DNA from 3 places in the Brachybacterium sp. GCM10030267 genome. Region 3 is predicted to be linked to each of the others. Evidence: riboswitches for the same ligand, from Rfam matches in the RefSeq annotation. Region 3 holds a riboswitch; each other region holds the start of a gene.

Region 1 (3,264 bases), on a different contig from region 3:
CGGCCAGGGCGGCGCCCCGGTCACCGTGCGCCGCACCGAGCTCGCCTCAGGACACCCGCTCGCCGCCCGGCTCGCCGACACCCGTGCCCAGAGCGTGCTGACCACAGTGCACGCCGACGACGACAGCGTGCAGCAGGTCAGCGTGTATGTCACCGGCAGCGAGGTGCTCACGATGGAGGCGCTGGACCCGGCCGCCGAGGACCCGCCGCTGGAGTTCCGGCCCGTCGACGCGGGCGACCTGGTCGCACTCGCCGCGGCCGTCGTCTCCTGAGCGCCTCCCGCAGGATTCGCCGGCCCGCGCGCGGCCCATCGCGCTGGTCAGAGGCTTCCGCGGGGCCCCTCAGCTCGTGAGGACGTCTCAGCGTCGGTCAGCTCGTGAGGGCGTCCCGCAGCGTCCGGGCCGCTGCCTCGGGATCGTCGGCCTCGGTCACGGCGCGGACCACCACGATCCGCTCGACACCGGCGCCGAGCAGCTCGGGGACACGTTCCGCGTCGACTCCGCCGATGGCGAAGAACGGCTTCGCGTCCCCCGTCCGCTGGGCGGCGGCGCGCGGCAGGTCGAGGCCGACGGGGGCGCGGTCCGGCTTCGTCGGCGTCGCCCACACCGGACCGGTGCAGAAGTAGTCCGGACCCGCATCGGCGTCGGCCGCCTCCATCTGCTCGATGGTGCGGGTCGAGCGGCCGATCAGGACGTCGCGGCCCAGCAGCGCACGGGCATCCAGCGTGCTCAGGTCGCCCTGGCCGAGGTGGAGGATGTCCGCGCCGGCCAGCGCGGCGACGTCGGCCCGGTCATTGGCCGCCAGCAGCGTGCCGTGCGCGTCGGCGATCGGCCGCAGCGCCCGCAGGGCCTCGACCTCGGCGCGGGCCTCGGCCGCCTTGTCCCGCACCTGCAGGATGTCCACTCCGCCGCGGAAGGCGGCCTCGGCGAAAGCCAGCAGGCCCTCGAGCCCGCGCGAGAGGTCGACGCAGACGTACAGGCGGGAGGCGCGCAGGGCTTCGCGGCGCCGGGCACCGGCCTCGCTGGTCGCCGACGAGTGAGCGTTCATGGGCACAGCCTGGCACAGAGCGTGACCGGGACCCGGAACCTCCGGCCTGCCGGCGCCGTGCCGCCGGCACCGTGCCGCAGGCACTGGCCCGCCGGCTCGTCGGCGTCTGCGCCGGCGCGTAGACTCGAGGGGTTCCGTGGGAGCCCGAGACGCCGGGCTGAGAGGGCGCAGCGCGCCGACCACCAGCACTGGATGCGGATCATGCCGCCGTCAGGAGGAATCTCAGGATGCGTGCCATGCATGTCGCCGTCATCGGCGCGGGCATCGTCGGCCTGCTCACCGCCGCCGAGCTGCGAGCGCGTGGTCACCGCGTGGAGATCCACGCCGAGGGGGTCGCCGACGGGGCCACGTTCGCGGCCGCCGGGATGCTCGCCCCCGCCGCGGAGATCCAGGTCGGGCAGGGCCCGCTGTGGGCCATCATGCGCGAGGCCTCCCAGGCGCACCGCGATCTCGCGAGCCGCCTCGCCGCGCGCACCAGCGTGGACCCCGGCTACCGGGACGATTCGACCGTGATGATCGGACGGGACCACGCCGACGCCGCCGCGCTGCGCGACCTGGCCGAGATCCAGCGCTCCACCGGAGCGGCCGTCCGCGAGCTCACACCCCGGGAGCTGCGCCGTCTCGAGCCCGCCCTGGCCCGCGGCATCGCCGGCGCGCAGCTGATCGAGCACGACCACCAGGTCGACCCGCGGCGCCTGGCCGCCGCCGTCCAAGACATCCTGGCCGGAGCGGGCGGACCCGGGGACGGCCCCGCCGTTGCCATCCACCGTCGCCGCCTCACCTCGCTCGAGGAGATCGACGCCGAGCGGATCGTGCTGGCCGCAGGGCTGGGTGCGGGAGAGATCGCGGGCCCGCACCGCCGCCTCGGCCTCGCCCTGCGCCCCGTCCACGGCGACATCCTGCGCGTGCGCGTGCCGACCTCGCTGCTGGCCCCGGGCGAGGACAACCTGGTGGCCCGCACCGTGCGCGCCACCGTGCGGGGACGATCCGTCTACCTGGTCCCGCGCGCCGATCGCCACCTGGTCATCGGTGCCACCAGCCGCGAGGACGACCTCGCCGGCACCTCCACCGGCGGCGTCCACCAGCTGCTCCAGGACGCGATCGAGATCGCCCCGTCCGTGCGGGAGACCGAACTGGTCGAGGTCACCACCCGGGCACGCCCCGGCACCCCCGACGACCTCCCGCTGCTGGGCCCCGTGCCCGGCGATGACCGCGTGATCGTCTCGACCGGCTACCACCGCCACGGGATCCTGCTGTCCGCTTGGGCCGCCCAGCGCACCGCCGAGCTGCTCGAGGACCCCGCCGCGCCCCGCTCGCAGCTGCTCGACGCGGTCCGGCCCGAACGCTTCACCATCCCACCGCCGACGGCGTCCCTCCCGCCATCCCCCGTACCCAGCGCCACCGCCTCATCCGCCCAGGAGAACCCATGAATCTGTCCCTGACCGTCAACGGCGACGAGGTCGCACTCCCGCCGGGAAGCACCGTCCGCGACCTGGTCAGCTCCCGCCTCGGCCAGGAGATCGGCGAGGACGGCCGCGCGAGCGACGGCAGTCCGCTCGGCGTCGCCGTCGCCCTGGACGACACCGTCGTGCCCCGCACCCGCTGGGCCACGACGCCCGTGCCCGATGGCGCGCGCTGCGAGTTCGTCACCGCCGTGCAGGGAGGCTGACCCATGACCCGTCCCTCCGCACGTCCCGACCTCGCCGACGACTCGTTCACCATCGCCGGCACGCCCCTGACATCGCGCCTGATCATGGGCACCGGCGGGGCCACCGACCTCGCCGCGCTCGAACGCGCCCTGGTCGCCTCCGGCACCGCGCTGACCACCGTCGCGATGCGCCGCTTCTCCGCGGCCACCGGCAACTCGGTGTTCACGCTGCTCGAGCGGCTCGGGATCAAGGTGCTGCCCAACACCGCCGGCTGCTTCAGCGCCCGCGACGCCATCCTCACCGCGGAGCTCGCCCGTGAAGCGCTGGAGACGGACTGGATCAAGCTCGAGGTCATCGCCGACGAGGACACCCTCCTGCCCGACGGCATCGAACTGGTCGAGGCGACCGCCGAGCTGGTCCGGCGCGGCTTCACCGTGCTGCCCTACACCACCGACGATCCCGTCCTGGCCCGTCACCTCGCCGACGCCGGCGCCGCCGCGGTGATGCCGCTCGGCTCACCGATCGGGACGGGCCTGGGCATCCTGAACCCGCACAACATCGAGCTGATC
Region 2 (3,264 bases), on a different contig from region 3:
CCTCTTCGAGCTCGAACGGCGCGGCTACCTGACCGCCGGCGAGTTCGTGCCCGAGGTCGCCCTCGAGCACCCCGAGGCGCTGCGCACCCTGCACGTGGACTTCCAGCGCGCCGGCTCCGACATCGTCGAGGCCTTCACCTACAACGGTCACCGCGAGAAGATGCGGGTCATCGGCAAGGAGGACCTCCTCGAGCCCCTGAACCGGTCCGCCCTGCAGATCGCCCGCGAGGTCGCCGACGCCGTCCCGGGCAATCTCGTCGCCGGCAACATCTCCAACTCCAACATCTGGGACCCTGCGGACACCACGACGCAGCGCGAGGTCCGCGGCATGTTCGAGGAGATGGTCGGCTGGGCCGTCGAGGAAGGGGCCGACCTGATCGTCGGGGAGACCTTCTACTACGCCGAGGAGGCGCTGACCGCGCTCGAGGTCGCCAAGGCCTCCGGCCTGCCCGTGGTGATCACTCTCGCCCCGATGGCGTTCCAGGAGATGGCCGAGGGCGCCGGGATCGTCGAGACCGCACAGCGCCTCGAGCAGGCCGGGGCCGACGTGGTGGGTCTCAACTGCTTCCGCGGGCCGGCGACGATGCTGCCGTGGCTGCGCGAGATCCGCGAGGCCGTGGACTGCCACGTGGGCGCCCTGCCGATCCCGTACCGCACCACGGAGGAGGAGCCGACGTTCTTCAACCTCTCCGATCCCGCCGCGGCCGTGCCCTCCCCGCACGGGCGCACCTTCCCCACCGCCCTGGACCCCCTGCTGACCAACCGCTACGAGATCAGCGCCTTCGCCCGTGAGGCGCTGGAGCTGGGCGTGAACTACCTCGGGGTGTGCTGCGGCGCAGCCCCGATCCACATCCGGGAGGTCGCCGAGGCCGTCGGCCGCACCACCGAGGCGAGCCGCTACTCCGAGCGCATGGAGAACCACTTCATGTACGGCAGCAACGAGCGCCTCCCGGAGCATATCGTCGGCTTGGGCTCGCGCGCCTGAGCGTCGGCCCCGGACAGGTTCGGGTCCGGCCCGACGAGGCTCCAGGCTTCGCCCGAAGAGCTCTTGACTCGGCCCGACGTCGCTCGGGGCTCCGCCCGGCGCGAGGGCTTGAGCTTCCAGCGATCGCGGGCCCGAGCAGTCGATCATCGGCGCGGAATATCGGATACTGCCAGTGACCGGACACCACCGGAGGAAAGGAGCAGGACGATGACCAGCACGCCGCACGAGCACTCCCCCGAGGCCCCGCTCGAGGACGCCCTGGACCAGGAGGTCGATGCCCTGCCGGACGACGGGACCACGGACGCCCTCGGCTCCGAGGAGCTCGGCTCCGTCACCTCCGCCTACGCCGATCCAGCGGATGTCCTCGACCAGCGCCGCGAGGTCCCGCTCGACGAGGACTACGCCCCCGAGGCGACCGGTGAGGACGGCTCCGAGGACAGTGCCTTCGGGGCCGACGACGGCGCCTTCGACTCCGAGTGAACGGCGACCGACCGCAGGAGCGGGACGCCGCTCGCTGACCGGCGGGACAGTCGGCCAACCTGACCGGCGAGACCGTCGGCCCAGCTGATCGGTGGGACCGTCGGCGCACCTGATCGGCGGGACCGTCGGCCCACCTGATCGCTTGATCTCCGACCCATCGGTCATGCGTGATCTCGCCGCGTGATCGGTGACCCTCCGGGAATCGATCAGGGCGATCACGGCCCCGCTCAGCCGCCCCGGGACCCGGCCCCAGCGCCGGGGTCCCGGGGCGGCTCCTGCTGTGTCGGGGTAAGGTCGTCGTCGACACGGGGTGCCCCGCCAGGGGCTGAGATCACACCCGACGAACCTGATCGAGTTAGCGCTCGCGGAGGGATGTCATGACGTCGCACTGCGTCACTGCGTCACTGCGTCACTGCGCCGCTCGCCGCGTCGCGAGCGCGCCTCGAGGTCGGGCCCCGGGTCACCGGATCGGGAGCTCCCATCCGGACGGATCGACCGACGAGGAGAAGTCCCGATGTCCACCTCTTTCACCGACGACCTCCGTGAGGCCAGCGAACCCACCTGGACCCGAGCCGTCCAGCACCGCTTCGTGGCGGAGCTCCACGACGGGTCGATCCCCGACGAGGTGATGGCCGGATACCTGATCCAGGACCATCGCTTCCTCGACAGCTTCCTGGTGCTCCTCGGCGCCGGCATCGCCGAGGCCCCCGCGTTCGAGGCCCGGCTGCGGCTGTCGCAGTTCGTCGGCGAGGTCGCCGGGGACGAGAACACCTACTTCCTGCGCGCGTTCGAGTCCCTGGGCGTGAGCGAGCACGACCGCGCAACCGTCCCGGACACGCTGGCGACCACCGGCTTCACCACCATCTTCCGCGAAGCCGCCGAGACCCGGGACTATGCCGCGATCCTCGCCGTGCTGGTGGTCACCGAATGGCTCTACCACGACTGGGCCGCCGCCGCTCCGGACCCGCGGCCGAGCAGCTTCGTCCACTCCGAATGGATCGACCTCCACGACAACCCGGACTTCGCCGGCTTCGTGAACTTCCTGCACGCCGAGCTCGACGCAGCAGGACCCGGCAGCCCCGAGCGGGCCCGGGAGTTCTTCGAGCGCACCGTCGCCCTCGAGCTCGACTTCTTCGAGCAGTCCTACCTCCACCCGTTCACCGGGGAGGCACGATGAGCCTGTTCGACGATCTCAGGTCCGCCGCCCTGCCCGACTGGGACGATTACACCCGCCACCCGTTCGTCGAGCAGCTCGGCGCGGGCACACTGCCGCTCGCCGCATTCCAGGACTACCTGATCCAGGACTACCTGTTCCTCATCCAGTTCGCCCGGGCCAACGCGCTGGCCGCCTTCAAGAGCCGACGGCTCGAGGACATCCAGCACTCCGCCGATGCCCTCGCGACGACCCTGGCCGAGACCGATCTGCATGTGCGGCTCACCGCGAGCTGGGGCATCGATCGCTCGCAGCTGGACGCCGCACCCGAGAAGCAGGCCACCGTCGCCTACACCCGGTACGTGCTCGACTGCGGGCAGGTCGGTGACCAGCTCGACCTGAATGTGGCCCTCGCCCCGTGCGCGATCGGGTACGCCGAGATCGGGGCCCGTCTGGCTCCCCGGCTCGAGGAGCAGCCGGAGCACCCCTACCGCGACTGGATCGCCGAGTACGCGAGCGAGGAGTTCCAGCAGGCCGCGCGCGACGCCATCGCCCACCTCGACGTCCTGGCGGCGCGGTCCCTCACCGAGCAGCGATTCGAGGAGGTGGCCACGGTGTTCCGCACCGCGACCCGGCTCGAATCCGC
Region 3 (3,264 bases):
GGTCGCCGGCATCGGTGGGGATGGGCAGTGTGGTCGCGCTCACGCGATGACTGTATCGCGAGGGGCGCCGGTCACTCACTCGCCCTGCGGCCTCCCCCCGGTCGGCCGCACGGCCTGGCCGCGATGCTCAGCCGCTCCGCTGGACGACGGTCACAGGGTCTCGATGCCCACCAGCAGGCCCTGGTCGTTGCCGGCGAAAGCCCCGGGCGCCACCTCCAGCTCCCAGTGATCGCCGCCGGCGGTGGTCGCGGTGCAGGCCACCGGTTCGAAGGTCGCGAAGGAGAGGCCGTCCTGGCAGCTCACGTGCTCCCAGTCGGCGTAGTCGACGGGGACGTAAGCATTCGGGGAGGTGAGCACCTCCAGCGTGTGCTGCGCGAGCTGCTCGGAATCCAGGTCCTCGGCCCCGAACGTCGAGCTGACGCCGAGGCCGGTGAGGGACACGGTCTCCTCCAGCAGGACCTCGGCCGGCCCGGTCAGGGCGCCGCCGGTGGTGAACAGGATCGCGACCCTGCTGCCGGCGGTGAAGTCCTCCGCGGACGGGATCCGCACCGAGTGCGCCGTCCATTCCTGGTCCGGGTCGGGAGAGTCGACGCTCGCCGGGCCCATGCACGACGCGGTGGCGCCCGGGCTGAGCGTGAGCTCGTCGTAGCACTCGGCCATCCCGCCGAGGGGCCCGGTCAGCAGGGCGGCCAGCTGGTCGGGGCTGCGCACGAGATCGCCCTCACCGGGCTCCTCGGGTCCCAGATCGGTGACGAGCACGAGACGGGTCTCAGGCTCCGTCGGCTCCGTCGCCTCGTCCTCGTCGCCCGCATCCACCCCATCGTTCTGTTCGGACCCCTCGTCCGAGTCCCCGTCCCCCTGCTCACTGCTGGTCGCGGCGCCCCCGCCGTCGCTGGTGTTCTGTCCGCCCTCCTGCTGTTCACCCTGATCCGATGTCTCGGACGGCGCCCCCGCGCTGTCCTCCCCGTCGGCTCCGGCGCTCGTGCTGCAGGCCGACGCGGACAGCAGCGCCGCCCCCGCGGCGACGGTCAGTACGGTGCGGGCCCGGCGTGCGGTGCTCGTGATGGTCATGGCGTCCTCTCCGCCGACTGCGGGAGACGGTTGTCCGTCGTGGATCCGCGTCGATGCGTTGCCGCTCACACCGTGGCATCAGGTCAAGGGAAGGTCAAGAGAATACCAAGGAATTACAGGATTATGAGTGTGAAGATCCTGTGTGCCCCTGTCTCGGCCCCTGCTAAAGTCGCCGACCAGTGACGCGGGGTGCCGTCGAGAAGCGGCGGCTGAGAGCACACCCGTCGAACCTGCCCTGGTCTGCACCTGCGAAGGGATCGTCACCGATGACTACGAGCACGCCCGAGAACCGGCTACGCAGCGCCCTCGAGGCGCTCAGCGGGCACAGCCCGCTCGTCCACTGCATCACCAACACCGTCGTCCAGCAGATCACCGCGGACGTCCTGCTGGCCATCGAGGCCGCCCCCGCGATGGTGGACCACCCGCAGGAGGCGCCGGTCTTCGCCGCTGCGGCCGACGCGCTGCTGGTGAACACCGGCACCGTGGCCGAGGGACAGGTGCAGGCGATGCCCGCCGCCGCCCGCGCCGCCCGCGACGCCGGACGGCCCTGGGTGCTCGACCCGGTCGCCGTCGGCTCGCTGCCCGTCCGCACCCCGCTGGCGCACGAACTGCTGACCCTCGGGCCCGCCGCCGTCCGCGGCAACGCCTCCGAGATCGCCGCGCTCGCCGGCACCGGCGGGGGAGGGCGCGGCGTCGATTCCACCGACACGGTCGAGGCGGTGCTCGACGCCGCCCGCGACCTCTCCGCCCGCACTGGTGCCGTGGTCGCGGTCTCCGGGGAGCGCGACGCGATCGTCTCCGCGGGTCGCATCACAGTGCTGACCAGCGGCGACGCCCTGCTCGCGCGAGTGATCGGCACCGGCTGTGCGCTCGGCGCGACCTGCGCCGCCCTCCTGGGCTCAAGCCGCGACACCGACCTCACCCCCCACGACGCGGTGCTCGCCGCACATGCCCTGCACGGCGCCGCCGGAACCCTCGCCGCGCGGGAGGCGCAGGGAGTCGGGTCCTTCGCCGTCGGCTGGCTCGATGCGCTGGACACCCTCACGCCCGCCGACGTGCTCGAGCTCGTGGGTCTTCAGGAGCAGGCGGCCCCGGCGTGATCCGGCCGTCCCTGCGCACCGCCCATGCGGCCGACTTCTCGCTGTACCACGTCACCGACTCGGCGCTGTCCGGCGGGATCGACGCGGTGCCCGGCGTGGTCCTCGCCGCCGTCCGCGGCGGAGCGGGCGCGATCCAGCTGCGGGACAAGGACGCCTCCGACGCCGACCTGCTCGAGCTGGTCCGCGCATGCCGGGAACGCCTGGCGAGCGAGCTCGGCCCTCGCGCCCAGGAGGTGCCCTTGTTCGTCAACGACCGTCTCGGTGTGGCCGAGGCCGCGCGGTGCCACCTCCACGTGGGCCAGAGCGACGTCGCCGCGGCCGCTGCCCGCGAGGTGCTCGGGGAGGAGCTGATGATCGGCCTCTCCGCCGGCACCGCCGGCCAGGTGCGCGCCGCGCTCGCGGAGGACACGGCCGACGTGCTGGGCATCGGCCCGATCCGCGCGACCGCCACCAAGGCCGACGCCGCGCCGCCGCTCGGCCTGGAGGGACTGGCGGAGTGCCTGGACCCGTGGCGGCAGGCGCGGCACGTATCGGCCGCCTCAGCTCCGCTGGCCGTCGCCATCGGCGGCATCGACCACCGCCTCGCCCCGGAGATCGCGGCCACCGGTGTGGACGGTCTCTGCGTGGTCTCGGCCATCGCCGCGGCACCCGACCCCGCTGCGGCCGCCGGCCGACTCCGAGAAGCCATCGACCAGGGCCGCTCATCCAGCAGTCCGTGACCACCCGTCCGCGGACCCCGCCCCCCACCGGCCCGGCTCCGCAGCACACCCCAGGAGGACCGCCCCATGCGACCACCGACAGCACTGACCATCGCCGGCTCCGACCCCAGCGGCGGCGCCGGCTTCCAGGCCGACCTGAAGACGTTCACGGCACTCGGCGTCTACGGCACCACCGCGATCACCGCCGTGATCGCGCAGAACACCCGCGGCGTGCAGTCCGTGACGCCGATGACCGCCGAGGACGTGCAGTCGCAGCTGACCAGCGTTCTGGATGACATCCCGCTGGACGCCACCAAGCTGGGGATGCTCACCTCCGCCGAGGTCGTCGCCGCCGTCGCCGAGACCATGGCCGCGCGAGCCGGCCAGTTCGGCAC

The links. A riboswitch is a leader RNA that binds a small molecule or an ion and turns the genes downstream of it on or off. The one in region 3 is predicted to bind thiamine pyrophosphate.
Region 1: another riboswitch for thiamine pyrophosphate. It lies ahead of thiO (glycine oxidase ThiO); the one in region 3 lies ahead of thiM (hydroxyethylthiazole kinase).
Region 2: another riboswitch for thiamine pyrophosphate. It lies ahead of ACFQS2_RS04010 (TenA family protein); the one in region 3 lies ahead of thiM (hydroxyethylthiazole kinase).

Annotation. Positions count from the first base shown of each region.
Region 1 covers NZ_JBHTCX010000011.1:174,756-178,019, forward strand. The annotation lists gene ACFQS2_RS10030 (hypothetical protein) at 1-271, shown strand, start outside; gene thiE (thiamine phosphate synthase) at 369-1,046, opposite strand; TPP riboswitch at 1,173-1,279, shown strand; gene thiO (glycine oxidase ThiO) at 1,274-2,476, shown strand; gene thiS (sulfur carrier protein ThiS) at 2,473-2,715, shown strand; gene ACFQS2_RS10050 (thiazole synthase) at 2,719-3,264, shown strand, end outside.
Region 2 covers NZ_JBHTCX010000003.1:341,969-345,232, forward strand. The annotation lists gene ACFQS2_RS04000 (homocysteine S-methyltransferase family protein) at 1-985, shown strand, start outside; gene ACFQS2_RS04005 (hypothetical protein) at 1,193-1,465, shown strand; TPP riboswitch at 1,762-1,855, shown strand; gene ACFQS2_RS04010 (TenA family protein) at 1,980-2,642, shown strand; gene tenA (thiaminase II) at 2,639-3,264, shown strand, end outside.
Region 3 covers NZ_JBHTCX010000007.1:161,648-164,911, forward strand. The annotation lists gene ACFQS2_RS06030 (dienelactone hydrolase family protein) at 1-43, opposite strand, end outside; gene ACFQS2_RS06035 (hypothetical protein) at 151-1,071, opposite strand; TPP riboswitch at 1,247-1,346, shown strand; gene thiM (hydroxyethylthiazole kinase) at 1,338-2,171, shown strand; gene thiE (thiamine phosphate synthase) at 2,168-2,890, shown strand; gene thiD (bifunctional hydroxymethylpyrimidine kinase/phosphomethylpyrimidine kinase) at 2,957-3,264, shown strand, end outside.